One region of the Modestobacter sp. I12A-02662 genome, then DNA from elsewhere that is predicted to be linked to it. Evidence: riboswitches for the same ligand, from Rfam matches in the RefSeq annotation. Region 1 holds a riboswitch; each other region holds the start of a gene.
What was found. Region 1 has a riboswitch for cyclic di-AMP ahead of HL189_RS19010 (transglycosylase SLT domain-containing protein). Riboswitches for the same ligand answer to the same signal wherever they lie in the genome.

Region 1 (7,076 bases):
TGGGTCTCCTGGAAGAACCCCGTCCCGATCTCCTGCGACTGGACGTGCGAGGCGATCGCCAGCACCGGCGTGCCGCTCCGGTGGGCGTCGTAGAGCCCCTGGATGAGGTGGGTGTTGCCGGGACCGCACGAGCCCGCGCAGACCGCGAGCCGGCCGGTCACCTGGGCCTCCGCGGCGGCGGCGAACGCGCCGCCCTCCTCGTTGCTCACGTGCACCCACTCGATCCCGTCGGTGTGCCGGATGGCGTCCACGATCGGGTTGAGGCTGTCGCCGACGACGCCGTAGACCCGGCGGACCCCGGCGTCCCGCAGCATCTCGACCAGTTGGGCGGCGACGGTGGGATGGGCCATGGGTGCCTCCGGTCAGGACGGCGGGGTTGTGGACAGGCCCCTCGGGCGGGGGGCAGCGCCGCCCCGCCCGAGGGGGGTCATCAGTCGGACGTCGGCGGCTCGTCCTTGCCCTGCTCCTCGAGCTCGTCGGCCTCCTCCTTGGTGTGGTGCACCGCCTTGTCGGCGTGCTCCGGCGGGCCGTACACGGTGTAGAGCACCAGGGGGTTGACCCCGTTGTTGACGAAGTTGTGCTTCTTGCCCGCCGGGACGACCACCAGGTCGCCCTGCGCGACGTTCTTCTTCTGACCACCGACCTGCGCCTGGCCGGTGCCGCTGACGAAGGTCAGGATCTGGTCGACGTCGTGCACCTCCTCGCCGATCTCCCCGCCCGGCGGGATGGTCATGATCACCAGCTGGGTGTGCTCGCCCGTCCACAGCACCCGACGGAAGTCGGCGCTCTGCTCGGCGACGGTGGCGATCGTGAAGTGCTCCATGGACGCCCTCTCTCCCGATCTCCTCGCTCCACGGCCGGCGCAGCGCCGGCCGGCCGGCACGGACGCCGGCTCGTGATCCAGTCAAGTGCAGGTAGGCGGCCCGCGCGATCCGAGCTGCAGGCCGCGGGCACATCGACGGCGCGCGGTTGTCCCTGGCCCGACCGGCCCGTCGTGCGCCAGGGTGGGACAGGTCCCGGCGCGGTGCCGGGTGCGGCCAGGGGAGGACGACGGTGACCGACCAGTCAGCGGACGCGGCACGGACGGCGGAGCGGGACGATGCGGTCCGCGAGCCGGGCGGCGAGCACGAGGTCTCGACCCGGGCGGTGATCGACGGGGGCGTGGTCGTGGGCCACGACGGGTCCGCCTGCGCGCAGGACGCCCTGCAGTGGGCGGCCCGGCTGGCCGAGCGTGCCTCCTGGCCCCTGCACGTGGTGCGCAGCTGGCGGATCGCCACCGCGCCTCAGCCGTCCAGCTGGGAGGTGGGCTACGTCCCGCCGATGACCGACTACGAGAAGGCGGTCCTGACCGACCTCGAAGCCGACGTGGTGGCGGCGCTCGGCGCCGAGCGGGCCCGCCAGGTCACGTGCCACGTCGTGCACGTCGCACCGGTGAAGGCGCTGATCCAGTCGGCGGAACACGCCGACCTGCTGGTGGTGGGCGCCCGCGGCCGGGGTGGCTTCGCCGGCCTGATGCTCGGGTCGACCAGCGACCAGATCACGCACCACGCGCCGTGCCCGGTGACCGTGGTGCGCAGCAAGCGCCGCCACTGACCCCGAGGACCCGGCCGGTCCGCGGTCCCGGTCGCGGTGTCCACTGACGGGGTGTCCGCTCCGCGCGCCGTCCCGCCGTCCTTCCTGCAGGGCCACACCCGGCTCGCCCGCCCGTCCCTGGTCCCCGAGGTGCAGCTGCACGTCGCCGACGACGTCGTGGCCCTCTGGGAGGCGATGGAGACCGAGGTCGGCGGCGCCGGGCAGGACCCGCCGTTCTGGGCCGCCGCCTGGCCGGGCGGCCAGGCCCTGGCGCGCTACGTGCTGGACCACCCGGAGGTCGTCGCCGGTCGGCGGGTCCTCGACCTGGGCGCCGGCAGCGGGCTGGTCGCCGTCGCCGCGCTGCGGGCCGGTGCGGCCGCGGTCGTCGCCAGCGACGTCGACCCGTACTCGCACACCGCCGTCGCCCTCAACGAGCAGGTCAACGGGGTGTCCGGGATCGAGGTGGTGGGCGACGTGCTGGACGGCGAGCCCCCCGCCGTCGACGTCGTGCTGGCCGGCGACGTCTGCTACGACCGGGAGATGACCGCCCGGGTGCTGCCCTTCCTCGGCCAGGCCTGGCTCCGCGGCGCGACCGTGCTGCTCGGCGACCCGGGCCGGGCCTACGTGCCGCGGGAGGGGTTGATCGCGGCGGCTGAGTACGACGTCCCGGACGCCGATGGGGAGCAGGTGCGCCGGACGACGGTCTGGCGACTGCCCTGAGCGCACCCGTCACACCCGCCCCAGGGGTGCTGCCACACCTCGGCGTCCTGCGCAACGAGTGGCAGATCACGACGAAATCGGGCCCCGGCGATTGTCACGGCCAGGTAACGGCCCGTACGTTGGCAGTATTCGGTCGGACGACAGATCCCCACCCGGGGGAGCCCGCACCGGATGCCGCCGAGTCGCTGCGCGCAGCGAGCCGGGGACCCACCGCAGCACTGGGGTGAATCCCGCCTCGGGCACACGTGTGCCTGGGACGGGTAGGGCGACTTCCAGCCCGAACCCGTCAGCTAACTCGGTAGGCGGCCACGGAAGATCCGGAGCCCCTCTCTTCATGTCCCACGGCACCAACGCGCACACCTCGATCGAGCAGGTTCCTGCCACCGACGTCCACGCGCTGGCCGAGGCGGACGCCACGGTCGGGACCGACTCCCCGCGCCGCAGCCGGCGCACCCCGGCCGGCTTCCGCCGTCCCGCCATCTACCTGGCGGCCGCCGCCGCGGGCGCGATCATGGTCAACGTGCTCGCCACGAGTGAGCCCGCGGCCCAGGCCACGGCCGAGCCGGTCAGCGTCGCCGCCACCCTCGGGCTGACCTCGCAGCAGAGCGTCGTCGCGGACGGCGTCGTCGGCGAGCGGCTCGGTGAGCTCGCCGCGCAGCGCAGCCAGCGGGAGGGCGAGCAGGCCGCGGCCGCCGCTGCCCAGGCTGCCGCCGACCAGGCCGCCGCTGAGGCGAAGGCCGCCGAGGAGGCCCGGCTCGCCGCCGAGGCCAAGGCCGCGGAGGAGGCCCGGCTCGCCGCCGAGGCCCAGGCCGCCGAGGAGGCTGCTGCCGCCCGGGCCGCCAAGGAGGAGTCCCCGGCGCCGCGGTCCGGCAGCGTCGCCGCATCGGGCTCGTACCAGGACTACGCGCTCGCCAAGGTCGGCGGTGACTCGTCGCAGTTCTCCTGCCTCGAGAACCTGTGGGGCAAGGAGAGCGGCTGGAACCCCAACGCGCAGAACCCCTCCAGCACCGCCTACGGCATCCCGCAGTTCCTGAACTCGACCTGGGCGAGCACCGGGATCGCCAAGACCTCAGACCCGTACCGCCAGATCGACGCCGGGCTGATCTACATCGAGTCGCGGTACGGCTCGCCGTGCAGCGCGTGGTCCCACTCCAAGGCCAAGAACTGGTACTGACCCCAGCAGCGGCCTGACCCGCCGACGAGGCCCCACCCCGACGGGGGTGGGGCCTCGTCCGCGTTCCGCGGCTCCCGTGCCCGCAGGATCGCCCGGTGGTCGAGCGGGCGACGGCGACACCCCGTCCCCCCCGCAGGGCCACGTGCCGCGCGTGGGAGGACCATCGGGGACACTCCACCTGTCCACCCACCCGAGCGAGGAGCACCGACCCGTGGCCAAGCACCGCGCACCCGAGGGTGCCGCGACGGACTTCGATGCAGCCACCAGTGCGCTCGCCGACGTGACCGGGAAGTACTCCGTCGACGTCGCGCACACCCGCATCGGCGTCCGCGCCCGGCACGCCATGGTGACCACCGTCCGTGGGTCCTTCACCGAGTTCGCCGGGACCGCCCACCTCAACGTGGCGGACCCCGCGGCCAGCAGCGTCGAGCTGCGCATCGCGACCGCCAGCGTCGACACCGGGGTCCCGGACCGCGACGCGCACCTGCGGTCCGCGGACTTCCTGGACGTGGAGCGCTTCCCGGAGATCGTCTTCCGGTCGACCGAGGTCGAGCAGGTCGACGCCGAGGTCTACCAGGTCACCGGCGATCTGACGATTAAGGGCGTGACCCGTCCGGTGTCGATCGACTTCACCCTCACCGGCTCCGCGCTGGACCCCTTCGGCAACCTGCGGGTCGGGTTCGAGGGCGCGCTGGCGATCAAGCGCAGCGAGTGGGACCTCACCTGGAACACGGTGCTGGACACCGGCGGTGTGCTGGTCAGCGACCGGGTCCAGGTGGAGTTCGACGTCTCGGCCATCAAGGTCTCCTGAGTCGGGGACGGGGGCGCGCCGGTCGCCTGAGTGACCGGCGGACGCCATCCGCGCCGGCTCACCGGCTGCGGTCGAGAGGAGGTCCGTCCACCGTCTCCCGCGAGTAGCGTGCCGGGCCATGCAACGGTCCCCGGACACGTTGTTCACCCCCGCCTTCATCGCCTTGACGCTGTCCGACCTGGCGTACTGCACGGCCGGCGGGGTGCTGATCGGGGTCACCCCGTTCTTCGTGACCGGGCCCCTGGGTGGTGGACCGGCCGCGGTCGGCCTCGCGGTCGGGGCGTTCAGCGTCACCACCCTGGCGCTCCGCCCGCTGGCCGGCCGCTGGGCGGACCGCCGCGGTCGGCGCCCCCTGCTGATCGGCGGCGCAGCCCTGTTCGCCGTGCTCGTCCTCGGTCACCTCCTGGTCACCGAGCCGGCCTGGCTGGTGGTCCTGCGACTGCTCCTGGGTGCCGCCGAGGCGCTGTACTTCGTCGCCGGGTTCGCCGCCCTGGCCGACCTCGCGCAGCCGGGCAGAGCCGGCGAGGCGTTGAGCTACAACTCGCTGGCCCTGTACGTGGGCCTGGCGGCCGGCCCCCTGATGGGGCAGGCCCTGCTCCGCTGGAGCGGCTTCCCGCTGGTGTGGGCCGCCACCGCGTTGCTGCTGGGAGCCGCCGCGCTGCTCGCCGTCCGGGTACCCGAGACGCTCGAGGCCGTCGTCGAAGCCGGTCTTCCCGCGCCGCTGTTCCATCCTGCCGCGCTGGTCCCCGGACTGGGACTGTCCACCGGGGTGGCGGCAGTCTCCGGCTTCCTCGCGTTCGCGGCGTTGTACGCCACCGATCTGGGCCTGGACCTGTGGAGCACCGTTCCCGCCGTCTTCGGAAGCGTGGTGGTGACCTGCCGGGTCGTGTTCGCGACCCTGCCCGACCGGCTGCCCCCGCTGCGTCTGTCCGCCTTCGCACTGGGGGTGAGCGGAGCGGGGCTGGTGCTCTGCGCCGTCGTCCCCACGGCATGGGCCCTCGTCGCCGGCGCGGCCGTGTTGGGCGTCGGAACGGCCTTCCTCACGCCCGCCGCCTTCGCCGCGGTCTTCAGCCGCGTTCCGCCGACCGAGCGCGGCAGCGCAGCCGGGACGGCGACCGTCTTCATCGACCTCGGGTTCAGCGGTGGTCCAGTCCTGCTCGGCGTGGTGGCGGCGACCAGCAGCATCCCCGTGGCCTTCCTCGCTGGCGCGGTCCTGACCGCATCGGGAGCGGCCCTGCTGATGTGCCACACGACGCCGGCGGCACCGCTGCGGACCGGGTCGGGGCCGGCCTGAGTTCCCGGACCCGGCCGGCAGCGATGAGTCCGCTGGATGCCGACGGTCTCTGACGACGAGCGCGTCGTCCCCAGGAGGCCCCGGCATGTCGCACCTGTCCCGGTTCGTCACCGTGTGGTCCGCCCTGCAGGCCCGGGTCGAGGACGGCCGCGTGCCCGGCTGGGCCGCCGCCGTCCGGTACCGCGGCGAGATCGAGGTCCGCGCCGGCGGCTGCCTGACCCTCGGCGGGGCCCCGGCCGGCCCGGACGCGCTGTTCCGGCTCTCGTCGCTGTCCAAACCGTTCGCCGGGGCGCTCACCCTCGCCCTGGTCGAGGACGGCGTGCTGCGCCCGGACGACCCGGTGGCCCGCTGGCTGCCCGAGCTCGCCGCGCCCCGCGTGCTGCACACCCCGCGCGGGCCCCTGGACGACACCGTGGCGGCGTCCGTCCCGATCACCGTCGGGCACCTGCTCAGCAGCACCGCCGGGTTCGGCCGGCCCTGGGACGGCTCGCCGCTCGACCGGGCGGTCGCCGCGGCCGGCATCGGCCCCGGGCCGGAGTCCCCGGGCGTCGGGCCCGACGAGTACCTGGCCCGATGGGCGGAGCTGCCGCTGCTCGCCCAGCCGGGAGAGCGCTGGACCTACCACTGCAGCACCGACGTCCTGTCGGTCCTGCTGGCCCGCGCCACCGATCGGCCGCTGCGCGAACTGCTCGCCGAGCGGGTCACCGGTCCGCTCGGGCTGCGGTCCACCGGGTTCTCCGCCGTCGACCCATCCCGGCTCACCGCCGCCTACCTGCCCCAGGACGGCCGACTGCGGCTGCTGGACGCGGCCGACGGCCGCGCGGCCCGGGCCCCGCGGTTCGAGGGACTGGCCGCCGGGCTGGTGTCCACGGCGGAGGACGTGCTGACCTTCCTCTGCGCGCTGGCCGACGGCGGCGCGCCGGTGCTGCGCCAGGCCTCGGTCGCGGCGATGACCAGCGACTCCCTCACGCCCGCCCAGCGCCGCGGCGCTGGTGACTTCCTGCCCGCCGGGACGTCGTGGGGTCTGCAGGTCGGGGTGGACACCGGCGGCAGAGAGCCCTGGCAGGCGGCCGGCCGGTGGGGCTGGGACGGCGGCACCGGCACCACCGGCTGGGTCGATCCGCACCGCGACCTGGTGGCGGTGCTGCTGACCACCCGCGGCTACGGCGGTCCGGGCGACGGGACAGACTGGTTCTGGCAGGCCGTCCACCGCTGCCTGTGAGGGTCGGCCCCGCTCGACGGTGAGGTGTCAGGGGAGCGCGTGGGCGGCGAAGACCCGCCGCTGGGCGTCGCGGTCGCGCTCCGACCACAGCGCGGCGACCAACAGCACCCGGGCCTTGAGCGGTGGGAGGTCACCGGCGTCCAGGAGTCCCATGCGGTGCAGATCCCGCTCCGAGCCCCGGAAACCGTAGGTGTGCCGCAGCACCGGTCCGGCGCCCGTGCGGCTGCTGTACGCCACCGGCACCACAGCGGCCGCTGCCTCGATCGGTCCGAGCATCGCCGCT
Region 2 (7,076 bases), on a different contig from region 1:
GGGTCCTCGACCGGTGCCGGTGGCGGGGGGCTGGCTCCGGCGGGTGGGCCGGGGGGCCGGGGGGCCGGGGTCGCTGGCCCGGTGGTCGGGTGGTGCGGGTGACGCCGGAGGGGGTGGTGACGGTGATCACCCCGTCGGGGGTCATGGTGAAGCGCCAGCCGGGGGCGAAGTCGAAGGACCCCCGTGCCCCCCACCACTCGCGAGCTCGCGGCGGGACCCTGCACGGGGGCCGGTGGGCGGTGACGTGGTCGAGGTCGGCCCAGCCGATCCGCTGCCCGCAGTTGGGGAACCGGCAACGCCGGTCGCGGGTGGTGACGAAGGCTCGTTGCCGGTCGGTGGGCGCGTAGGCGTCGGTCGGCGGGGGCGGGCCGGCCACGCCGCAGGCGCACGGCTGATCGGTGTCGGCGTCGGCAGCGGGGTCGGGGTGGGTGGGGCAGCCGCGGCGGGCCAGCCGGATGAGTTCGGCGGGGGTGAGGGTGGCCAGCAGCTGCCCGTCGGGGCCGGTGACCGCAAAGCGCAGTGTCCCGCCGTCGGGGGTGGTGAGCCCCAGGGCGCTGACGCGGGCGAGCAGGTCCCGCAGGTGGCCGGCGGTGATCGGCAGCCCGTTCACCTCACCGGGCGCATTACTCGTGCCCTCCAGCGCGGCGAGGTCGGCGGTGACCGTCAGGTGCGCGCAGACGGTGGGCAGGCCGGTGTCGGCAGGGCGGCGGATCAGCGCCGACAGCACGTGCGCCCGCAGCTGCCCGATCGGCCGGGGATCGCCGTCGGCCTTGAGCATGCGGGCGAGCTGGTCGACCAGGTCGAGGCACTCGGTCGCCTCGTCGGTGGGCAGGTCCGCGGCCAGCGTGGTGCGGCCGTCGGCCGGGGAGGGGTACAGCTTGACGTCGGCGGCCTTCTCGCTTCCTTGCGGCGTTCCTCGGCGGCGGCGTCGTCGAACTGGAGCAGCAGGGCGGTGGCGCGGTCGCGCAGCTTGTACACCGACAGGTCGCCGGCCTCGCCCAGCAGCGCGTCCTCGACCCGGCCGGCGACCTCGGCGGAGGTGTGCATCAGCACGTCGGCCAGCGCCTGGGCGCGGCGCTCGTCGATCTCCCCGGCGGCCAGGGCGGCGAAGGTGGCCGGCAGCTTGTCCCGCCAGGTCAGCGCCCGGGCCACCTTGATCGCGGCGGTGCCGCGGCCGACGCTGGGCACGGTGGCCAGCTCCGCGGTGAGGAACTCGCTCACCGTTTCCGACGGCTGCGCGGTCCAGCCCGGCCGGCGGGCACCCGGGGTGTCCGGCGGCGGGTCGGCGGTGGCCGGCCGGTCGTCGGCCAGCGCCAGGATCAGCTCCGCCTCGTAGGCGGTGTCCATCGCCCTCCGGGCCTGAACCCGCTGCAGCTCGACGGCCTTCTCCTCGTCGGAGAGCCAGGCCACCGGTAGGCGCGGAGCAGCGACCTGGGGCTGCCACACCAGGTCGATCTCCAGCCCACCCACGCTCTCGTGCACGGATCGAACACAGGATCGACCACTGACAGTTTCGCGTTCTTCTCGGGCCGCCCGAGTCGCAGCGGATGAGTTCGCCCTGCCACCGGCGTCCTTGGACCACAGGGAGCCCCAGCCTCGAGGGACCCGCATGACCGCGACCACCGCTCCGGCCGCCCGAACCCTCGACCCTGCCCGGTGCTCGTCTGCACCTCGAGGTCCGGGGCGTCGGGCCGTTGCTGGTGCTCGTCGGCGCCCCGATGGACGCCGACGCCTTCGCGCCGCTGGCCGACCATGCTCGCCACCGACCGCACCGTGCTCTTCGCTGCCCGGGCGCGCGAGTGCTGGCCGGTTGATGAACCGGCTCAGCGCAGCGCGTACCGGGTGAGGAGGACGCCGTCCTCCTCCAGCACCTGGCGGAGCTGGCCACGGGCCGGCACCGGCAGCCCTGCCGGCAACAGGCCCGGGCCGCCGCCGACCAGCTGGGGGGCCACCGTCAGGTCCAGCTCGTCGACGACGCCGGCGATCAGCGCGGCCTGGAACAGCGCGGGGCCTCCCTCGCAGAGCACCTGCTCCAGCCCGCGGCCGGCGAGCTGGTCGAGCGCGGCGGGCAGGTCGACGTCGTCGTCCCCGCAGACCAGCACGTCCACCCCGGCGGCGCTCAGCGCAGCCCGACGGCCGGGGTCGGCGGCCGCGCAGGTGACCAGGATCGTCGGCGCGACGGCGCCGGTGACCAGCTGGTCGGCCGGGTCCAGCGAGGCCCGCCGGGAGACGACGGCGACCGGCGCGACCGGGGGGCGGCCGAGTGCGGCCCGCAGCCGGCCGACGGCGGAGTCGGCGGACACCGGGCGGTACCCCTCGGCGGCGGCCGTGCCCGCCCCGACCAGCACGACGTCGGACACCGCCCGCAGCACGCGGAACACCCGCCGGTCGCCGTCCGAGCCGAGCCCGCCGCTGCGGCCCTCGACGGCGATGGCGCCGTCGAGGGACGCGACGAAGTTGACCCGCAGGTGCCGGCCGGCCGGCAGCCGGTAGGCGTCGGCGAGCGCGGCAGTGTCCTCCAGCGGTCCGGGGTCGGGGAACAGCCGCCGCACGGTCAGCGGGTGCTGACCACGGCGGCGCTCTCCGCCGGCAGCGTGACGGTCCTGCCGTCCAGCGTGGGCGGCTCGCCGGTGGCGAGGAGCAGCTCGTGCGCCGGGACGTCCAGGTCGACCTCGCGGGGCTGGTCGGAGAGGTTGGCGACCACCCGCAGCGAGCCGCGGGTGACGACCAGCCAGCGGTCGGCGTCGTCCCAGCTGACCGCCATGCTGCGGAGGTCGGGGTCCACGAGGTCGGGGTGTGCGTGCCGGAGCGCGATCAGCGACCGGTGCACGGCCAGCAGCTGCGCGTGCGGCTCCTGGGTGAGCTCGGACCAGTTCAGCTTGGACCGGGTGAAGGTCTCCGGGTCCTGCGGGTCCGGGACGACGGCGGCGTCCCAGCCGTGCGCGGCGAACTCACCGATCCGGCCCTCCGCGGTGGCCTTGCCCAGCTCGGGCTCGGGGTGGCTGGTGAAGAACTGCCACGGGGTCGAGGCGCCCCACTCCTCACCCATGAACAGCATCGGCGTGAACGGGCTGGTCAGCACCAGCGTCGCACCGACGGCGAGCAGGCCGGGCGAGAGGGTGGCCGAGATCCGGTCACCGACGGCGCGGTTGCCGATCTGGTCGTGGTCCTGCAGGTAGGCCAGGAACTTCCAGCCGGGCAACGCGTTCGTGTCCACCGGCCTGCCGTGGTGCCGGCGCCGGAAGCTCGACCACGCGCCGTCGTGGAAGTAGGCGCCGGTCAGCGTCCTGGCCAGGCCCCCGAGGCCGGCCGCCGCGAAGTCGGCGTAGTAGCCCTGGGCCTCGCCGGTGAGCTGGGTGTGCAGGGAGTGGTGGAAGTCGTCGCTCCACTGCGCGTCGAGCCCCTTGCCGCCGGCCACGCGCGGGGTGACCAGCGAGGGGTCGTTGAGGTCGCTCTCGGCGATGAGCGTCAGGGGGCGGCCCTCGGCGACCGACAGGCGCTCCACCTCCACGGCCATCTCCTCCAGCACGTGGGTGGCGCGCTCGTCGACCAGGGCGTGCACCGCGTCCAGCCGCAGGCCGTCGACGTGCATGTCGCGCAACCACATCAGCGCGTTGTCGATGATGTAGCGGCGGACCTCGTCGGAGTCGGGGCCCGAGAGGTTCACCGAGTTGCCCCAGGTGTTGGCCCCGCCCTCGCTGAAGACCGGGAAGAACAGCGGCAGGTAGTTCCCGGACGGGCCGAGGTGGTTGTAGACGACGTCCTGGATCACGGCGAGGCCACGCTGGTGGCAGGCGTCGACGAACCGCTGGTAGGCGGCCGGGCCGCCGTAGGTCTCCTGGACGGCGTACCAGGCGACGCCGTCGTACCCCCAGTTGTGCGTGCCGTTGAACCCGTTGACCGGCAACAGCTCGACGAAGTCGACGCCGAGGTCGACCAGGTGGTCCAGCCGGTCGATCGCCGAGTCCAGCGTGCCCTCGGGCGTGAACGTGCCGATGTGCAGCTCGTAGACGACACCGCCGGCGAGCCGGCGGCCGGTCCAGGCGCGGTCCCGCCAGGTGTACGCCGCGGGGTCGAAGCGCCGGGACAGCCCGTGCACGCCGTCGGGCTGCCGCCGGGAGCGCGGGTCGGGGCGGGGGGTCTCGTCGTCGTCGAGCAGGAAGCCGTAGTCGGCCTCCGGGGACGCCGGGACCGTGGCACGCCAGGAGCCGGCGTCGTCCTGCCGCATGTCGTGCACCTCGCCGTCGACCTGCAGGCGGACCCGCTCGGGCACGGGCGCCCAGACGGAGAACTCGACGGGCTCGGACATGCGGGGGCCTCCAGAGGCGGGTCGGGCGGGCGGCGCGGGAGATCATGCCCGCGTCCCGGCGGGCCAACCCTCGGTGTGCCTGAGCCCACCGGACGGCGCTGCCCACGGGATGGCGCTGCCCCCCGGAGGCGGCCGGGGCTGATGCCCCGGCCGCCCTCGGCGCGTCAGACCGTGATGACCTGACCGACGAAGATCCGGTTCGGGTCGCTGATCGTGCTGCCGTTCTGGTTGTGCAGCTGGCGCCAGTTGACGCCATGGGCTGCGGCGATCTCCGCCAGGGTGTCGCCGGGCTGCACCGTGTAGGTGCTCCCGGACGACGAGGCGGCGGCCGGCGCCTGGGCCGCCGGTGCCGGTGCTGCCGGTGCGGGCGCCGCGGCCGCGGCCGTGGACCCGCCGGTCAGGTACCGGCCGCAGTGCGGCCAGGCGCCGATGCCCTGGCCGTCGAGGACGCGCTCGGCGATCTCGACCTGCTGGGCCGGGGTGGCCAGGTCGGCCCGCGACGCGTACTGCCCGCCGCCGTAGCCGAGCCACGTCGGAGAGCTGAACTGCAGCCCGCCGTAGTAGCCGTTCCCGGTGTTGATGTGCCAGTTGCCGCTGGACTCGCACTTCGCGACGCCGGTCCAGTCGTGCTCGGCGGCCTGCGCGGGTGAGACCCCCAGGGCGAGGGCGGTACCGAGCGCGGCGGTGCCGACGACGCCCGCGCGGAGCAGGCGGCGGCGGGCAGGGGTGTGCTGGACGTGCTGGGACATGCGGGATCCTCCGATCACCGCCGGCGAGGTGAGCTGTCGGGTTCGGGCGATCGGTGCCCGGCCGCGTGCCGCGGCTTCACCCCGAGGCGCACTCCTGGTTGCGGGCGCGCCGGATGTGGGTCCCCCACCCCCGTCCGGGAGGTTCGATGTCAGGCGGCCGGTGGACGGGGTTGGGCGGTCCGGCGCCTCGCAGCCCGGCCAGGGTGCCCGGATGCGCCGGGAACGCTAAGCGGAACCGGCGAGTCTCGCTGAGCGAGCCCGGCGCGTCCTGTCGGTGTGTCGGTGACAGGCCGAGCCGGTCGCTGCGCACAGCGACCGGCCCGGGACGACACGTGTCCGTGCTCCTCGTGCGGGGTCCCGCCCCCGGAGGTGCTTCAGGAGTCGCGGACGAGCAGGGCGACCGGCAACCTCGTGAGCAGTTCCGCCACTGGTGCGCCGGCCGCGTCGGAGACCACCCGCGCACCGGTGAACAGGTCCCGCCAGGCGCCGGTGGGCAGCTGCAATGCGGTGTCGCCCCAGCCCGTGCCGGCGACGCGCACCGGCAGTCGGGTCGCCACGGTGACCACGCCGCCGCGGTCGAAGGCCACGACGGAGTCCGCTGCCGCGCCGGCCACCTCGACCGGCGTGTAGGCAGTGAACGCTTCGGGGTGGTCACGGCGGTGCCGCAGGGTCCGGGAGACCACCAGCAGCTTGGCCGCACCGGTCTCGTCGACCGGGGGCACCCGGCCGCCGTCCAGCCGGGCGAGCAGCGAGCGGCGCTGCGCGTAGTCGACCGGACGGCGGTTGTCCGGGTCGACGAGCGAGAAGTCCCACAGCTCGGTGCCCTGGTAGACGTCCGGGACGCCGGGCATCGTGAGCTGCAGCAGCTTCTGGCTCAGCGAGTTGCTGTACCCGAACGGCGCGATGCGGGCGACGAAGGCGTTGATCGCGCCGTGCGTCGCCTCGTCGTCGAACGCGGCGTCGACCAGCCCGTGCAGCTGCTCCTCGAACTCCTGCACCGGGTTCGTCCAGGTGGTCGAGGTGCCCGCCTCGCGGGCGGCCTTCTCCACGTAGGCGTGCGCGCGCTCCCGGGACAGCGGCCAGGCGCCGACCAGGTTCTGCCACACCAGGTGCGCCAGGGAGCGGTCGGCCAGCGGGTGCCGGTCGAGCAGCCGGCGCACCAGCTCCGCCCACTCGGCAGGGACCTCGGCCAGCACCGCCAGCCGGGCCCGGACGTCCTCGCTGCGCTTCGTGTCGTGCGTGGACAGCGTCGTCATCGAGGCCGGACGCCGCTCGGCCCGCCGCTGCTGCGCCTCGTGGAACCCGGCGACCGTCGTCCCGAACCGGGCCGGGTCCCCGCCCACCTCGTTGAGCGCGACGAACCGGGCCCACCGGTAGTAGGCGCTGTCCTCAACGCCCTTGGCCATGACCGGGCCGGAGGTCTGCTCGAACCGGGTGGCCAGCTCGGTGCCGGCCTGGCCCAGCAGCGGGTGCAGGGCGTCGACCGCGGCGGTGAGGTCCGGCCGGCGCTGCTTGACCGCGTGGACCGTCTCGTCGAGGTGCTCCCGCCCGTCGGGCAGGTAGCTGCGGTACACCGGGAAGCTGGCCAGCAGCTCGGCCAGCCCCTCGCGCACCTGCTCGGCCGGTATGCCGGGCAGCTCGCCGACGATCCGCTGCAGCCGCGCGACCTCCGAGCCCAGCATCCCGTCGGTGACCTCGCGCTTGCAGTGGTGCACCAGCCGCGCGTAGTCGACGGGCGCGCCGGCCAGCTCGGTGTCCAGCGCGGTGATCGCCGTCTCGCCGGCCGGGTCGACCAGGACGTCGTCCACCTCGGCGAGCGCGTCGTAGCCCGTCGTCCCCGCCGTCCGCCAGCTGTCCGGCAGCTCCTCCCCGGGCTCCAGGATCTTCTCGACCACGGTCCACCGGTCGCCGGTGGCCTCGGCCAGCCGGTCCAGGTAGCCCTTCGGGTCGGCGAGGCCGTCGGGGTGGTCGATGCGCAGCGCGTCGACCGAGCCGCCGTCGACCAGCTCCACGATGGT
Region 3 (7,076 bases), on a different contig from region 1:
GCCCGGGCCGTCCCGTCGTCGTCGGTCCAGTGCACCGTGACGCCGTCCGGCCGGGTCTCGACCGCGGTCACGGTCGCCCCGGTGACCAGCTCGGCCCCGGCGGCGCGCGCGGCCGTGGCGATCGCGCCGCTCACCGCGCCCATCCCGCCGACCGGGACCCGCCACCGCCCGGTGCCGTTGCCGATCAGGTGGTACAGGAAGCACCGGCCGGCCAGCCCGTCGGCGGCGTGGACGTCGGCGAACGTGCCGATCAGCCCGTCGGTGAGCGCGATCCCGCGGACGACGTCGTCGGACAGGTGCGCACCGACCACGTCGGCCAGTGGCCGTTCCCGCAGGTCGTGCCACAGCTCCGGGTCGCGGAGCCGGCCGGCGAGCTCCGCCTCGCCGAGCAGCGGCTCGGTGAGGGTCGGCGCGAGGTCCTCGGCCAGGGTCGCCAGCCGGCCGTAGAACCGCCGCCAGCCGGCGAACTCGGCGTCCCCGCCGGTGAGGGCGTGGAAGGAGGCCGCCGTCGCCGGGCCCTCCTCCCGCTCGACCAGCAACCCGCCGTGGGCGCCGTCGCGCACCAGGGGGGTGTAGGAGGCGACCGCGCGGTCCAGCAGCGTCACCTGCAGGTCGAGGTCGGTGACGATCCGGTCGGGCAGGAGGCTGACCAGGTAGGAGTACGCCGACAACCGGACGTCGACCCCCGGGAACACCTGCTGGCTGATCGCGGCCCCGCCGAGCACGGGCCGTCGCTCCAGCACCAGCACCGACCACCCGGCGCGGGCCAGGTAGGCCGCGGCGACCAGGCCGTTGTGCCCGCCGCCGACGACGACGGCGTCGTGGCGGGCGGCCGGGCCGGTCACGTGAGCCCCCGCGCGAGGAAGAGGGAGTCCTGGTCGTCCTCGGAGGAGCCGAACGCGGCGGCCGGCTCGTACCCGGCCCGGGTGTAGAGGCCGACGGCCTCGGGCTGCCGGGGACCGGTCTCCAGGCGGAGGGTGGTCCAGCCGCGGCTGAGCGCCTCGACGGCGCCGTCGTGGCGGGAGCGCAGCTCGGCCTGCTGCGCGGCGGTCAGCTGGGCGACCTCCGGGTCGTCCCAGGCGGCGGGGGAGATCGTCGGCACGCGCTCATCCTGGCGGGTCGGCGTGCACGCGGCGCAGCAGGCCCCGCACCGCCGTCCGCGGCGTGGTCCGCGCGGTGCTCGCGGAGCGTGGTGGAGACGGCCGGAGACGGGACGCAGCGCACGCCCCGTCCCGGTCGGCCCCCCGGTCGCGGCCGGGCGGAGGCGACCAGGTCGGGTCGCGTGTCGGCCGTCCGGCGGCGGAGGACGAGGCACAACCCCCGCCGGGCCGGACCCTGCGCACCGCGTGCCTGTCACGCTCCGCCAGCGTGTCGAAGCACACGCCGGGAGTTTGTCCACAAATTGACCGAAGGGGTTTGTCACGACCACATAACGCCCCTAGGGTCGACCGCGGTCCGACGGGCACCTCGGTCACCCTCCCGGGTGACGACCGGCCGGACCGCCGCCGAACTCCACGGCCCGCGCAGTCGCGGCGGGCCAGGGGACCGGGGACCCACCGCAGTACTGGGGTGAAGCACCCGCGGCCCGTCTCGGGCCGCTGGTGCCGGGCGTCTTCCCGCCCGAACCCGTCAGCTAACTCGGTAGGCGGCACGTGGAAGAAGGGACCACCCGCCAGACATGGCGAGTTCGCACAGCCCTGCCCGTCGGCGGGCCACCCCTCGTCGGGTCCTCCTCACGCTCCTCGCCGCCGGCGCCGTCGCGCTCACCCCGCTGCCGGCCCTGGCCGACCCGACCACCTCGGGCGAGGCCGCGACCCTGGTCGCCGAGAAGGCGCACGAGCTCGAGGTCGTCACCGAGAAGTTCAACGACGCCCGCGAGGAGCTGAAGGCCCAGCAGGCCGCGGCCGACGAGGCCGCCGCCCAGGTCGAGGCCGCCGAGGCCGCGCTGACCACCGCTCGGGACTCCGTCCGCCAGGTGGCCCGCAGCGCCTACACCGGCGAGCAGCTGAGCACGCTCGAGGCGATGCTCAGCAGCTCCTCGTCCGACGAGCTGATGGACCGCGTCGGCACCCTCGACGTGATCGCCGACCACAACACCGAGGTCCTCGCGGCGGCCCAGGCCGCCGACGACACCGCCAGGCAGGCGCAGGACGCCGCGGCGGAGGCCGCGGCCGACGCCCAGGCGCAGGTCGACCGCGTCGCTGCCCAGCAGGACGACCTCAACGAGCAGATCGCCGACTACCAGGCCCAGTACGAGCGGCTGGACGCCGCGGAGCAGGCGGCCTCCCGCGCCGACGCGGAGCGGCACCCGACCACCCCGGCCCTGCCGCCGGGTGCGGCGCCCGCGCCCGGCACCCCGCCGGCTCCCCCGGTCGTCGGCGGCAGCGGTGCCGCGCAGGCCGCCGTCAGCACCGCCATGGCGCAGATCGGCGACCCCTACGTCTGGGCCGCCGCGGGGCCGAACTCCTTCGACTGCTCCGGCCTGGTGCAGTACGCCTACGCCGCCGCGGGAATCCCGCTGCCCCACTCCAGCAAGGGCCAGGCCTCGATGGGCCGCGCGGTCAGCCGCGGCGACCTGCAGCCCGGCGACGTCCTGGCGTTCTACAGCCCGGTCAGCCACGTCGGCATCTACATCGGCAACGGGCAGATGGTGCACGCGCCGACGTCGGGCAGCAGCGTCAAGGTCGTCTCCATCGACTACATGGGCCAGATCACCGCGATGCGCCGTCTCGCGGGCTGAGTAAGGACCCGGTCCAGCACGTCGCGTTGCCCCGGTCGCCGTCTGGCGACCGGGGCTCCGTGGCATCCGGGGGACGTCGGTCACATCCGGGAGCCCGCGCGCCCGGTCGTGCGTTGACCCCGGTCGTGGCTGCCCGACTCCTGGACCCCCCGACCGTCGCCCGCGCCTTCCGCGCCGTCGCCATCGCCGAGGCGGTGTCCTGGGTGCTCTTGCTCGCCGGCATGTTCGTGAAGTGGGTGCTGGGCACCTCGGAGCTCGGCGTCCAGCTGGCCGGGCCGGTGCACGGCGCCGTCTTCGTGCTCTACGTCGGCCTCGCCCTGCTCGCCTGGCGGGTGCTGCGCTGGAGCCCGCGCACGGCGCTGCTGGCGCTCGCCGCGTCGGTCCCCCCGTTGGTCACCGTCTGGTTCGAGCGGTGGGCGCAGCGTGCCGGGCACCTGCCGTCCGGGGCGGTGACGGCGACGGCTGGCTAGCCTCCGCCCATGGTCGAACCCGTCCTGCCCGCCACCGCCCGCCGGCTGCTCGCCCGCACCGCCCGCGTGCAGCGGGACGGCCGGGCGCCGAGCCTGGTGGCCGGGGTGGTCCGGGACGGCGGGCTGGCCTGGTCGGCGGGCCGGGGGGACGTCGCCGAGCCGCACACCGACGTCCAGTACCGGATCGGCTCGATCAGCAAGACGGTCACCGCGGTCGTGGTGCTGCGGCTGCGCGACGAGGGCCGGCTGGGCCTCGACGACCGGCTCGAGGAGCACGTGCCCGGCACGCCGCTCGGCGACCGGACGGTCGGCCAGCTGCTCTCCCACCTCGCCGGGGTGACGTCGGAGAGCCCCGGCGGCTGGTGGGAGCGGGTGCCCGGCGGTTCGCTGGCGGACCTGCAGCTCACCGAGGACGACGTCGTGCTCGGCACCGCCCGGCGGTTCCACTACTCCAACCTGGGCTTCGGGCTGCTCGGGGAACTCGTCGCCCGGCACCGCGGGCGCTCCTGGGAGGACGTCGTCCGGGACGAGGTGCTCGCCCCGCTGGACATGACCCGCACGACGCCCCGGCCCGACGGAGCCGCCGCCCCGGGGACGGCCGTGCACCCGTGGGCCGACGTCGTCCTCCCCGAGCCCGAGCACCACGCCGGGGTGATGGCGGCCGCCGGCCAGCTGTGGGCGACGCTGACCGATCTCGGCCGGTTCGCCGCCTTCCTGCTCGGTGACACCGGGGAGGTGCTCTCGCCGGCGACCCTCGAGGAGATGACGGTGCCCGCGGGGGTGGACCCGTCGGTGCCGGGCTGGTCGGCCTACGGGCTGGGGCTGCAGGTGCTGCGGGTCGACGGGCAGACCCTGGTCGGGCACGGCGGCTCGATGCCCGGCTTCCTCGCCGGTGTCTTCGTCGACCGGGTCGAGGAGGCCGGCGCGGTGACGCTGGCCAACACCACCAGCGGGCTGGACCCCCTGGTCCCCGGGCTGCTCGGGGACCTGCGCGAGGCCGAACCGCGGATCGTCGCCGCCTGGGCTCCGCAGCCGCCGCCGGTGCCGCTGGAGCAGCTCGGCGTCTGGTTCTGGGGACCGGCACCGCACGTGCTGCGGGCGCAGGGCGGCGGGCTGCTGCACCTGGGACCGATGCCCGGGCGGGCGGGCCGGGCCAGCCGGTTCGCCCCGCGGCCGGACGGCACCTGGGTGGGGCTGGACGGCTACTACGCCGGCGAGACGCTGCGCATCGCCCCGGACCACCTGGACCTGGCGACCTTCGTCCTCACCCGGACGCCCTACGACCCCGACGCCCCGGTGCCGGGCGGGGTCGACGAGCGCGGCTGGGCGACGTAGTCCTCACTCCCAGGTGTCCATCGTCGCCTTGACCACCGCGGCGTAGGCCAGGTGCGGGACGACGTCGCTGACCCAGTCGGTGGTCGACCAGGTGCGCGGGTCGGTGATGCCCAGGACGGTCATCGGGCCGTTCGCGGCGACGAGCACGCCGGCGGTGATCAAGCCGGTGCCCACCAGCGGCCGGGAGCGGAAGCCGGTCGCCCGGACGAGCCCGGTGAGCACCCCCATGCCGATGCCGGCGGCCAGCCCGGTCAGCGGGCCGAGTCCCTGCACCCGGTTCGAGCGGGTCTCCTGGTCCCCGGGGATCGCCACGTGCGCCTTGTCCGCCAGCCTCTCCACCGTCTGCTCCGGCGTGGAGCTGGCCCCGCGCCCGCGGACGACCATGTCGAGGTAGGTGACGGCGTTCAGCACGCTCGTCCCGGCCGCGCCGGCCGCCGCGCCACGCAGGACCCACCCCACGGTGCTGATGCCGCGCCTGCGGGTGCCGACGCCGCCTCGCGACGGATGCGTGGCCATGCCCGGCGGCTACTCGGCCCGGGTGGCGACCGAAACCGAACCGGGCCCGACGCGCCGGACCCGGCCGGACGGGGCACCCTGGGACGGGTGGGCGACGTCGACCGGGCGTTGGAGCGGGCCATCGACGCCCTGCTGGACCGGCGCGCGGGCGGCACCACCATCTGCCCGTCGGAGGCGGCCCGGGCGGTCGATCCGGAGGGCTGGCGCGCCCTCATGCCGGCGGCCCGGGAGGCGGCGGGGCGGCTGGCGGCGGCCGGGCGCGTCGAGGTCACCCAGCGGGGTGCGGAGGTCGACGTGGCCACCGCCCGCGGGCCGGTCCGGGTGCGCCGATGCCGGTGAGGCCGCTCAGCCCTCCTCGGCGCGGGCCGGTCCGGCCGCGCGCTCGAGCAACGGGATCATCCGGGGGCCGACGAACCGGCGGAGCGCGAGGTTGGTGTCCGTGCGCTGGACGCCGGGGATGGCGAGCACCTGCTCGGTGATCCGCCACAGGTCGTCGGCGTCGACGGCGACCACCCGCACGAGCAGGTCGACGACGCCGGACAGGCCGGTGACCTCGAGCACCTCCGGGATCCCGGCCAGCGCCGCACCGACGTCGGCCAGGCTGGTCTGCACGACCTGCACCGTCACGTAGGCGGTCAGCCGGTAGCCCAGCGACTCCGGGCGCACCCGCAGCTCGAACGGGTCGAGCACGCCACCGGCCTCCAGGCGGGCCAGCCGCGCCTGCACGGTGTTGCGGGCCAGCCCGAGCCGTTGCGCGAGGCCGAGCACGGTGGCCCGGGGGTCCTCCGTCAGGGCGAGCAGCAGCCGCGCGTCGGTGGCGTCCAGCCGATCGGCACTCGCGGGCACGGTGCGCAGTCTGGCATGCGTGGACGTCCTAGCAGTACCCATCGTGCGCAGTCGTGCGGCCGGCTGTTGCGCAGATCGGCACCTGGGTGATCTATTGCGCGGAGCCCCCGGCATGCCACCATGTGTGAGCGGTGCCACATCCCGGGCGCCGCGAGAGCACGTCCAGCGACGGTTGCCCGGAGACCCCGGGCCCGCCCGACGGCGAGGAGGACACGCGTGACTGCGTTGTCGCACACCACCGAGGTGGTCGACCCGGTGCCCGGTGCCGGTGCCCCGCACCTCCCCGGGCAGCCCCCGCTGGTGCAGCTGCTCACCCCCGAGGGTGAGCGGGTGGAGCACCCCGACCACTCCATCGACATCGGCGACGAGGAGCTGCGCGCCCTCTACCGCGACCTGGTCCTGGTCCGGCGCTGGGACGTCGAGGCCACCGCCCTGCAGCGCCAGGGCGAGCTCGGCATCTGGGCCTCGCTGCTCGGCCAGGAGGCCGCCCAGGTGGGTGCCGGGCGCGCGCTGACCGCGGCGGACATGGCCTTCCCCACCTACCGGGAGCACGGTGTGGCGTGGGCCCGGGGCGTGGACCCGCTGCAGGTGATCAGCCTGTTCCGCGGGGTCGACGCCGGCGGCTGGGACCCGGTGGCGACCGGGTTCAACCTCTACACCGTCGTCATCGGCGCGCAGACGCTGCACGCCACCGGCTACGCCATGGGCGTCCAGCGCGACGGCGCCGAGTCCGCGGTGCTGGCGTTCCTGGGTGACGGCGCGACCAGCCAGGGCGAGGTCAACGAGGCGATGATCTGGGCCTCGTCGCTGTCCGCGCCGGTGGTCTTCTTCTGCCAGAACAACCAGTACGCGATCAGCGTGCCGATCGAGCGGCAGTCCCGGGTACCGCTGTACCAGCGGGCCGCCGGCTTCGGCTTCCCCGGCGTCCGGGTCGACGGCAACGACGTCCTCGCCGTGCTGGCGGTCACCCGGGCCGCGCTGGCCGCGGCCCGGGAGGGGCAGGGCCCCACCTTCATCGAGGCGTTCACCTACCGGATGGGCGCGCACACCACCTCCGACGACCCGACCCGCTACCGGCTGGCCAGCGAGCTGGAGGAGTGGAAGCTGCGCGACCCGATCGCCCGGGTGAAGGCGTACCTGTCCCGCAGCGGCATCGCCGACGCCGACTT
Region 4 (7,076 bases), on a different contig from region 1:
TGCTGGTACTCCACGACCCGCTGCCCCTGGTGGGCGTGCCAGGCCCGGTCGCCGTGCACGAACGGTGCGATCACCGACCGCCGGGCCTGCTTGAGCTGGAGGAACAGCACGTCGTCGGGGCTGCTGCCCTCGCACAGCGCGACCCACGCGCGCAGCCCCACGGAGCCGACGCCGACCACCTTGTGCGCGATGTCGACGAGGCGGTAGCCACCCACCAGCCGCGCCCAGTGCGGGGGCAGCGTGGTCAGGTAGCCGTCCAGCGCCGCGGCCAGCCGGTCGGCCTCGGCCGGCTCCGGCCGGGTGATCAGCGGCGGCTCGTTCACGATGCGGCGCAGCCCGTCGGCCTGCTGCTCGGTGATCCGGGGGAGCGCCCGGTCGCCGGTGCGCTTGCGGGCCCGCCGGGACGACGCCTCGATCTCGGCCCGCAGCGCGGTGCGGGGGCCGGTGCTCAGCATCCGGTCGACGTCCAGCCGGTCGTAGGAGCGGGCGAGCAGCGGCTGCTCGGCCAGCGCCGCGATCTGCAGCTGGTACTCCTCGACGCAGCGTTCCACCGCCTCGCCGCACGCGGACTCCGGGGACCCGTTCTGCCGTCCGGCCACCCAGACGCTCGTGGTGAGCCGCCGCAGGTCCCACTCCCACGCCCCCGGGTGGGCCTCGTCGAAGTCGTTCAGGTCGAACACCAGCTCGCGCTCCGGGGAGGCGTAGAACCCGAAGTTGCCCAGGTGGGCGTCGCCGCAGACGACCGGGGTGATCCCGGTGGCCGGCAGGTCGGCGAAGTCCGCGGCGTGCACGTTGGCCGCGCCGCGGAGGAAGGCGTACGGGGAGGCGATCATCCGCCCGATCCGCACCGGGACAAGCCAGTCCAGTCGCCCGTCGTGCGACTGGACCACCGTGGCGACCGCGTCGGCGCGGCCCGGGGGAGGGGTCCAGTCGCCGAGTGCCGTGCGCGGCACCCGCTCGCGCAACCGGCGGCCGAGCGCGTACCGCTCCGCGCGCGTCGGCGCGCTGCGCCGCAGGGACGAGTACGCCTGGTCGTCGTCGGCGGAGGCCACCACCGTGTGCGATCGCCGGTCCCGCTGCTGTCCGGTCACCTGCCGGAGCTTCGCAGCTCCCACGCCGATCCGGCCACCCGCCGGTGCCCCGGCCGCGGCGGCGGCCGGGGCACCGGCGAGGAGCGTCAGGCGACGCGGCGGGCCGAGGAGTAGGGCATGTAGTCCATGTTGATCACGTTGACCGGCTTGCCGGCGGTCGCCGCGTGGACCACCTGGTTGTTGCCGACGTAGATGGAGGCGTGCCCGCCCCCGTAGAAGAAGACCAGGTCACCGGGCTGCAGGGCACCGCGGGAAACCGGGGTGCCGGCGCTCCGCTGGCCGCTCGTCGTGCGCGGCAGGTTGATCCCGGCCGCCTTGTAGGCGAAGGAGGTCAGCCCCGAGCAGTCGAACGCGTCCGGGCCGGCGGCACCGTACCGGTAGGGCTTGCCGACCTGGGCGAGGGCGACGTTGACGGCGTTCTGGGCGGTCGCCGAGGACGCCGCCGCGGCGGTCGTGGTGGCGGCCTGCGCGTTGCTGGCCTCGGCCACGGCGGGGGCCAGGACGATGCCGGCGCCGGCCAGGGCGGCGAACGCGCCGCGCTGCAGTCGGCGGGCAGGACGAGCGGACGTGGACGTGCGAATGCGCGCCATGGGCGGCGGGTTCTCCTGTTCTCCACAGCCGCCTACCGAGTTAGCTGACGGGTTCGGGCGGGGAACTCGCCCGGCCGCCCTCGTCGTCGTGCGGACGAGGGCGCGCTTCACCCCAGTACTGCGGTGGGTCCCCGGTCCAGGTGGTCGCGTCGTGCGACGGCACCCGGTTCGGCGGCGTCCGGGGGAGGTGTCACCAGGGGTAGGCGACGTGGGGCCTCACTCGGACCGGGACGACGCTAGGTACGGGCCTGAAGCGCTGCAAACGACGGAATCCGTTCCACAGCGGCACCGAGAACAGGGGCTTGACAGCCGAGCCGGATCCGACTCGCCGCCGGTGACCTCCCCATACGGCCGACCGGACCTGCGCGCCCCGCTGTGGGACACCCGTCACTCGACACGACAGGGGCAACATCACAGGCGGCGTGTCCTGACGCAGCGTGCTCGGCAACGTGGCTTGTGATTCGTTGCGTCCTGCCACACTGCAGGCGCGCCCCTGACTCGCAGGCCGCCTCCGCCGTCCGAACGGTGGCGACGGAACGACCGGTCCTGGCCCGGACGCGGTCATGAGGAGGCTGGCGATGGAGTCGGGGAACGTCGTGTCTGGAGCCGAGCGGGTCGTCACGGATCTCCGGGCCCGCGGGCACTTCCTGTGCCTCGCGTACGCCGACGTGGTCCTCGCCTTGTGTTGCCAGGACGCGGCGGTGACGGAGTGGGTCGAGCGGTTCTGCGAGGGCTACTTCACGCCGTCCGCCGGGAGGGTGGAGGACGTCGGGATCTACGCCACGGCGGATCCCGCGCTGCTCGCCGTCCTGCGGTGCTCGACGTCGCACCGGCCCGCAGGGGGGAAGTACGGGTACGTGGAGACCCCGCTGACGGACTCGGTCACCCTGGTGCGCAAGAGCGCCGGGAAGTCCGAGGACGACGACGTGTACCTCCTGCTGTTCCGGGAACGGCGCCAGATCCTGCTCATCGCGCCCGACGACGTCGAGGTGCAGCGCGAGGAGGTCATGCAGGTCCTCCGCGCAGCCGGCAAGTGGCTGCTGATCGAGCGCGGCTGGATCCCCATGCACTCCGCGTGCGCGGCGAAGAACGGCCGAGCCGTCTGCGTCGCCGGGGAGAAGGCATCGGGCAAGACCAGCACGCTGCTCAACCTGCTGGCGCGGAACGGCTGCGACCTGGTCGCGCCCGACAAGTTCCTGCTGCGCGAGGACGCCCAGCGCCGCCTCGAGGTCTGCGGCGTGCCGGGCAAGATCGGCGTCCGCGTCGGCTCAGTCGTCGTGCAGCCCCGGCTGCTGGACTGGCTGGCCCGGGAGGAGGCGCCGTTCTTCCCGCACCTCAGCCCGCAGGAAGTGCAGCGCATCGCCGAGACCAACACCCCGGAGCAGCTGCGGGACCGCAAGGAGAAGGTCCCGCTGCTGCCGACCGAGCTGGCCGGGCTGTTCGGCGGGTCGATCGTGCCCACCGCCCCGCTCGGACTGCTCCTCCTCCCGGTCTTCGACCCGAGCCTCGACGAGTCACGGCTCGTCCGCGTCGACCCGGACCAGGCGATCGCCGTGCTCAGCAAGAGCTATGTCAGCCTGCTGAGCAAGGCCGAGGGCTTCCTGCTGACCTTCTTCGACCTCCAGGACACCCTCCTCGAGGAGCGGCTGGCTGCGCTGCTCGACGAGCACCTGCCCGGGGCGCCCGCCTACGAGGTGCACCAGAGCCACACCACCAACGAGCAGACGGCGGAACTGGTGGAGGCCCTGCTGTAGCCGGGGCGGGGGAGCGGTCTGCCGGTGGGGTCAGCCGTCAACCGAGGGGGGCGGCGAGTCCGGCGAGCCACTCCGCCGGCTCGGGGCTGCTCAGGAGGGCCGTCCCGCTCACCAGCCAGGTGGCCCCGGCCGCCCGGCTGAGCCGGCCAGACTCGTGGTCCACCCCACCGTCGACGCCGAGCAGGCGGCGGCCGGCCAGGGCCCGCAACCGGTCGTACGTCGCGGGCCGGAAGCCCGAGCCGCCGTGGCCGGGCGCGACCGACATCACCAGCGTGGCGAGCTCGCCGGAGGGGACCGTGTCGGTCGGTGTGCCAGGGGAGAGGGCGACCGCCGGCCTGGCGCCACGGCGCTCGATGCGGCGCAGCGCCTCCGACCAGCCCCGCGCCTCGACGTGGACCACCACGAGGTCGCAGAGGTCGGTCCAGGCGTCGACGTGGGCGAGCGGGTCGGTGACCATGAGGTGCACCTCCGCGTCGACCCCGGCCGCCGCCGTCAGCCGCGACGCCGTGTCCGGGTCGAAGCCGCCGGTCCGGGCGAACTCGCCGTCCGTGACGTCCCAGTGCAGGTGCTCGACCCCGGCCGCCGCGAGGCGCTGGGCCTCGGCCGGCTGTTCCGGCGGCGGCACCGACCAGAGGGACGCGGCCGTGCGCAGCGTCACGACGACCTCCGCGTGTGCGGGTGCGGGTCCACGGGGGGCTCGGCGAGGGCCGCCTCGGCCAGCGCACGGTCGGTGACCAGGGACGTGACCAGCCCGGACCGGGCCACCGCGAGGACCGCGGCCGTCTTGGCGGCCCCGCCGGCGACAGCGACGACCCGGGGCACCATGCGCAGCTGATCGGCGGAGATGGACAGGCAGCGCTCGGCGAAGTCCTGCCCCACCAACTGGCCGTCCGCGTCCAGGAGTATGCCGGCGACCTCGGCCTGCACGCCGCGCTCGGCCAGCACGGCCCGGTCGTCCGGGCGCATCACCTCCCGCAGCTGCGATATCGGGGGGTCCCACGAGCCGACCGCGACGACGGCGACGGTGACCTCGTCGAGGAGCTGCAGCGCCTGGGCGACGTCGGGTTGGCGACGCAGCGCCGCGGCGGTCTCCGCGTTCTCCACGAGCAGCGGCGCGAAGATCGCCCGTGCCGACCCGCCGGCCCGCTGCGACGCCCTGCGGACGACCTCGACCGGCGACTCGGTCAGGTCGGACCCGACCGCGCCGGTCAGCTGGACGACGATCACCGGTGGGAGGCTCGCCAGCGACTCCGTCATCGCCGTGAGGGTCCGCCCCCAGGCGAGGCCCAGCACGTCGCCGGCGTGGAGCGTGTCACTGAGCAGATCGGCCGCTGCGCTGCCCACGGAGCGACGGACGGCCGGACCGTCGCCGGTCGCCTCGACGACCAGGACCTCGTCGAGGCCGAGGTGGGCGGCGAGCTCGGCGGAGAGCTGCTGGTCGACGGTGCCCTCGTCGTGGATGGTGATGGTCACGATGCCGGTCTCCCGTGCGCGCTCCAGGAGTCGGGCCACCTTGAACCGCGAGAGGCCCAGCTCCTTGGCCAGGTCGACCTTGCTGACGTCGTCCAGGTAGAAGCGGCGCGCCACCGTCACCAGCTGTGCACGCTCGGACCGCGACAGCCCGGTCCCGCTCAGGCGAGCGCTCTGCTCGATCATCGTGTCCCTTCTGTGACCCGAGTCACTTGCCGAGACCTCTTCCGGCAACTTAACGTACACCGCTGAGCAGCAGCGTTGCTCATATGAGCACCCACATGGGGGAGGTTCCATGGCCGGACGACGCCGTCGGCTCCCGGAGGAGGTCGGGATCCTGGGGATCCTGGTCCTGGTGGCCCTCGTCATGAGTGCGCTGTCCGAGAACTTCCGGACGTTCAGCAACCTGCAGATCCTGCTGCTCAACGGAGCAGTGATCGCGTTCCTGGCGCTGGGGCAGACCTTCGTCCTGCTGACCGGCGGCATCGACCTCTCCACCGGTTCCAACGTCGCCCTGACGGGGATGCTGGCCGCCATCGCCATGCGCGAGGGGATGTCCTGGCTGGTGGCGTCGCTCATCGCCATCGCCGCGGGGATCCTCGTCGGGCTCTTCAACGGCGCGGTGATCCACTACGCGAAGCTGCCGCCGTTCATCGTCACCTTCTCGACGTTCGGCATCGCGGCCAGCGTGCCGCAGATCCTCACCGGCGCGAGCTCCGTGTCCGTGGCCGACCGGATGTTCGCGGTCATCGGCCGGGGGTCGATCTTCGGCGTGCCGATGCCCGTCGTCCTGGTCGTGGTGGCGGCCCTGGTGCTGACGTTCGTGCTCCGCCGCACCGCCGTGGGTGTGCACATCTACGCCGTCGGCGGCAACGCCGAGACCAGCCGGCTCGCCGGCATCCGGATCGGCCGCACGACCATGCTGGTCTATGCCATCAGCGGTCTGTGCGCCGCCTTCGGCGGGCTGATCGTCACCAGCCGGCTCATGGTCGGCTACCCGACCGCGGGCGCCGGCAACGAGCTCTTCTTCTCCATCGCCGCCGCCGTGGTCGGCGGGGTGAGCCTCTTCGGGGGGATCGGCAGCATCCCCGGCGCCTTCCTGGGGGCACTGCTGATCGGCACGGTGTCCAACGGCATGAACGTCATCGGCGTCGAGAGCTTCTGGCAGCCCCTGGTCATCGGCGTGATCATCCTGCTCGGCGTCATCCTCGACACCTACCGCCGACAGCTCTCCCTCACGGACATCGGCCGGCTCTTCTCCCGGTCCGGTCCTGCGAGCGGCCCCCCGGACGGTCCACCCGCCCCTGGCGTGCCAGCCGGTGCGGCGCCGTCCGGCCAGACCCCCAGCACGTCCACCACCCGGAGGTAGTCCCATGCAACGACGCAAGGTCCTGACCGTCGGCATGGCCGTCATGGCCGTGGCCCTCACCGGCTGCGGCGACGCCATCGACACCGGCACCGGCAGCGGCGGGTCGAACGAGGACGCCGCAGGCGCCGGCGAGGTCAGCCGCCCGGCCGCGTGCGACGAGGAGAACCCCTACCTCGCCGTCGCGCTGCCCAACCTGACCAATCCCTACTACGTGGCGATGCAGCGGGGCTTCCAGGAGGCGGGAGCGGAAGCCGGCTTCGAGGTGGAGGTGCAGATCGCCAACGACGACGACGCGGCCCAGCTCGCGCAGGTGCAGGCGATGCTCCAGAAGAGCCCCTGCGCACTCGCCCTCAACGCCGTGAAGTCCGAGCCCGCGGCAGCGATCGTGCGGGCGGCGAACGACGCCGGCGTCCCGGTCTTCACCGTCAACGTCATCGTCGACCCGGCTGCGCTGGAGAGCCAGGGCGCCACGATCGTGCAGTACCTCGGCGCGGACAACGAGGCCGGCGGTGCGCAGATCGGCGAGCAGGTGCTGACCGACATGGGCGCTGACGCGGCGCTGCAGGTGGGGCTGATCACCGAGCCGGACGAGGTCCCGGTGGTCCAGCGCGACGCCGGCTTCCAGGACGCGCTGAGCGCCAACCCGAACGCCCAGGTGGTCGCCGAGGTCGACGGCAACGTCCAGCCCGACGACAGCCTGGCCGCCACCGGCGAGCTGCTGCAGGGCAACCCGGATGTCAACGTGCTGTTCGCCAGCACGGGCCCGGCCGCCTTCGGCGCCCTGCAGGCCGTCCAGGGCAGC

Region 2: linked by a shared signal. The riboswitch ahead of HL189_RS13645 (transglycosylase family protein) and the one ahead of HL189_RS19010 (transglycosylase SLT domain-containing protein) in region 1 are both predicted to bind cyclic di-AMP.
Region 3: linked by a shared signal. The riboswitch ahead of HL189_RS17890 (C40 family peptidase) and the one ahead of HL189_RS19010 (transglycosylase SLT domain-containing protein) in region 1 are both predicted to bind cyclic di-AMP.
Region 4: linked by a shared signal. The riboswitch ahead of HL189_RS12210 (C40 family peptidase) and the one ahead of HL189_RS19010 (transglycosylase SLT domain-containing protein) in region 1 are both predicted to bind cyclic di-AMP.

What each region holds. Positions count from the first base shown of each region.
Region 1 covers NZ_JABGDE010000013.1:130,437-137,512, reverse strand. The annotation lists gene HL189_RS19030 (pyruvate dehydrogenase) at 1-350, opposite strand, end outside; gene HL189_RS19025 (cupin domain-containing protein) at 431-823, opposite strand; gene HL189_RS19020 (universal stress protein) at 1,054-1,593, shown strand; gene HL189_RS19015 (methyltransferase) at 1,645-2,292, shown strand; cyclic di-AMP (ydaO/yuaA leader) riboswitch at 2,458-2,612, shown strand; gene HL189_RS19010 (transglycosylase SLT domain-containing protein) at 2,627-3,466, shown strand; gene HL189_RS19005 (YceI family protein) at 3,678-4,277, shown strand; gene HL189_RS19000 (MFS transporter) at 4,396-5,571, shown strand; gene HL189_RS18995 (serine hydrolase domain-containing protein) at 5,657-6,793, shown strand; gene HL189_RS18990 (hypothetical protein) at 6,821-7,076, opposite strand, start outside.
Region 2 covers NZ_JABGDE010000008.1:169,784-176,859, forward strand. The annotation lists gene HL189_RS13625 (hypothetical protein) at 1-778, opposite strand, end outside; gene HL189_RS13630 (DUF222 domain-containing protein) at 712-1,482, opposite strand; gene HL189_RS13635 (dihydrofolate reductase family protein) at 1,824-2,552, opposite strand; gene treZ (malto-oligosyltrehalose trehalohydrolase) at 2,555-4,309, opposite strand; gene HL189_RS13645 (transglycosylase family protein) at 4,474-5,058, opposite strand; cyclic di-AMP (ydaO/yuaA leader) riboswitch at 5,062-5,217, opposite strand; gene treY (malto-oligosyltrehalose synthase) at 5,433-7,076, opposite strand, start outside.
Region 3 covers NZ_JABGDE010000012.1:96,185-103,260, forward strand. The annotation lists gene HL189_RS17880 (phytoene desaturase family protein) at 1-845, opposite strand, end outside; gene HL189_RS17885 (hypothetical protein) at 842-1,102, opposite strand; cyclic di-AMP (ydaO/yuaA leader) riboswitch at 1,494-1,663, shown strand; gene HL189_RS17890 (C40 family peptidase) at 1,679-2,740, shown strand; gene HL189_RS17895 (DUF3817 domain-containing protein) at 2,866-3,210, shown strand; gene HL189_RS17900 (serine hydrolase domain-containing protein) at 3,220-4,545, shown strand; gene HL189_RS17905 (hypothetical protein) at 4,549-5,061, opposite strand; gene HL189_RS17910 (DUF3253 domain-containing protein) at 5,149-5,400, shown strand; gene HL189_RS17915 (Lrp/AsnC family transcriptional regulator) at 5,407-5,907, opposite strand; gene pdhA (pyruvate dehydrogenase (acetyl-transferring) E1 component subunit alpha) at 6,151-7,076, shown strand, end outside.
Region 4 covers NZ_JABGDE010000007.1:182,509-189,584, forward strand. The annotation lists gene HL189_RS12205 (DUF2252 domain-containing protein) at 1-1,091, opposite strand, end outside; gene HL189_RS12210 (C40 family peptidase) at 1,178-1,681, opposite strand; cyclic di-AMP (ydaO/yuaA leader) riboswitch at 1,695-1,850, opposite strand; gene HL189_RS12215 (hypothetical protein) at 2,278-3,435, shown strand; gene HL189_RS12220 (ribulose-phosphate 3-epimerase) at 3,473-4,093, opposite strand; gene HL189_RS12225 (sugar-binding transcriptional regulator) at 4,090-5,091, opposite strand; gene HL189_RS12230 (ABC transporter permease) at 5,201-6,274, shown strand; gene HL189_RS12235 (substrate-binding domain-containing protein) at 6,279-7,076, shown strand, end outside.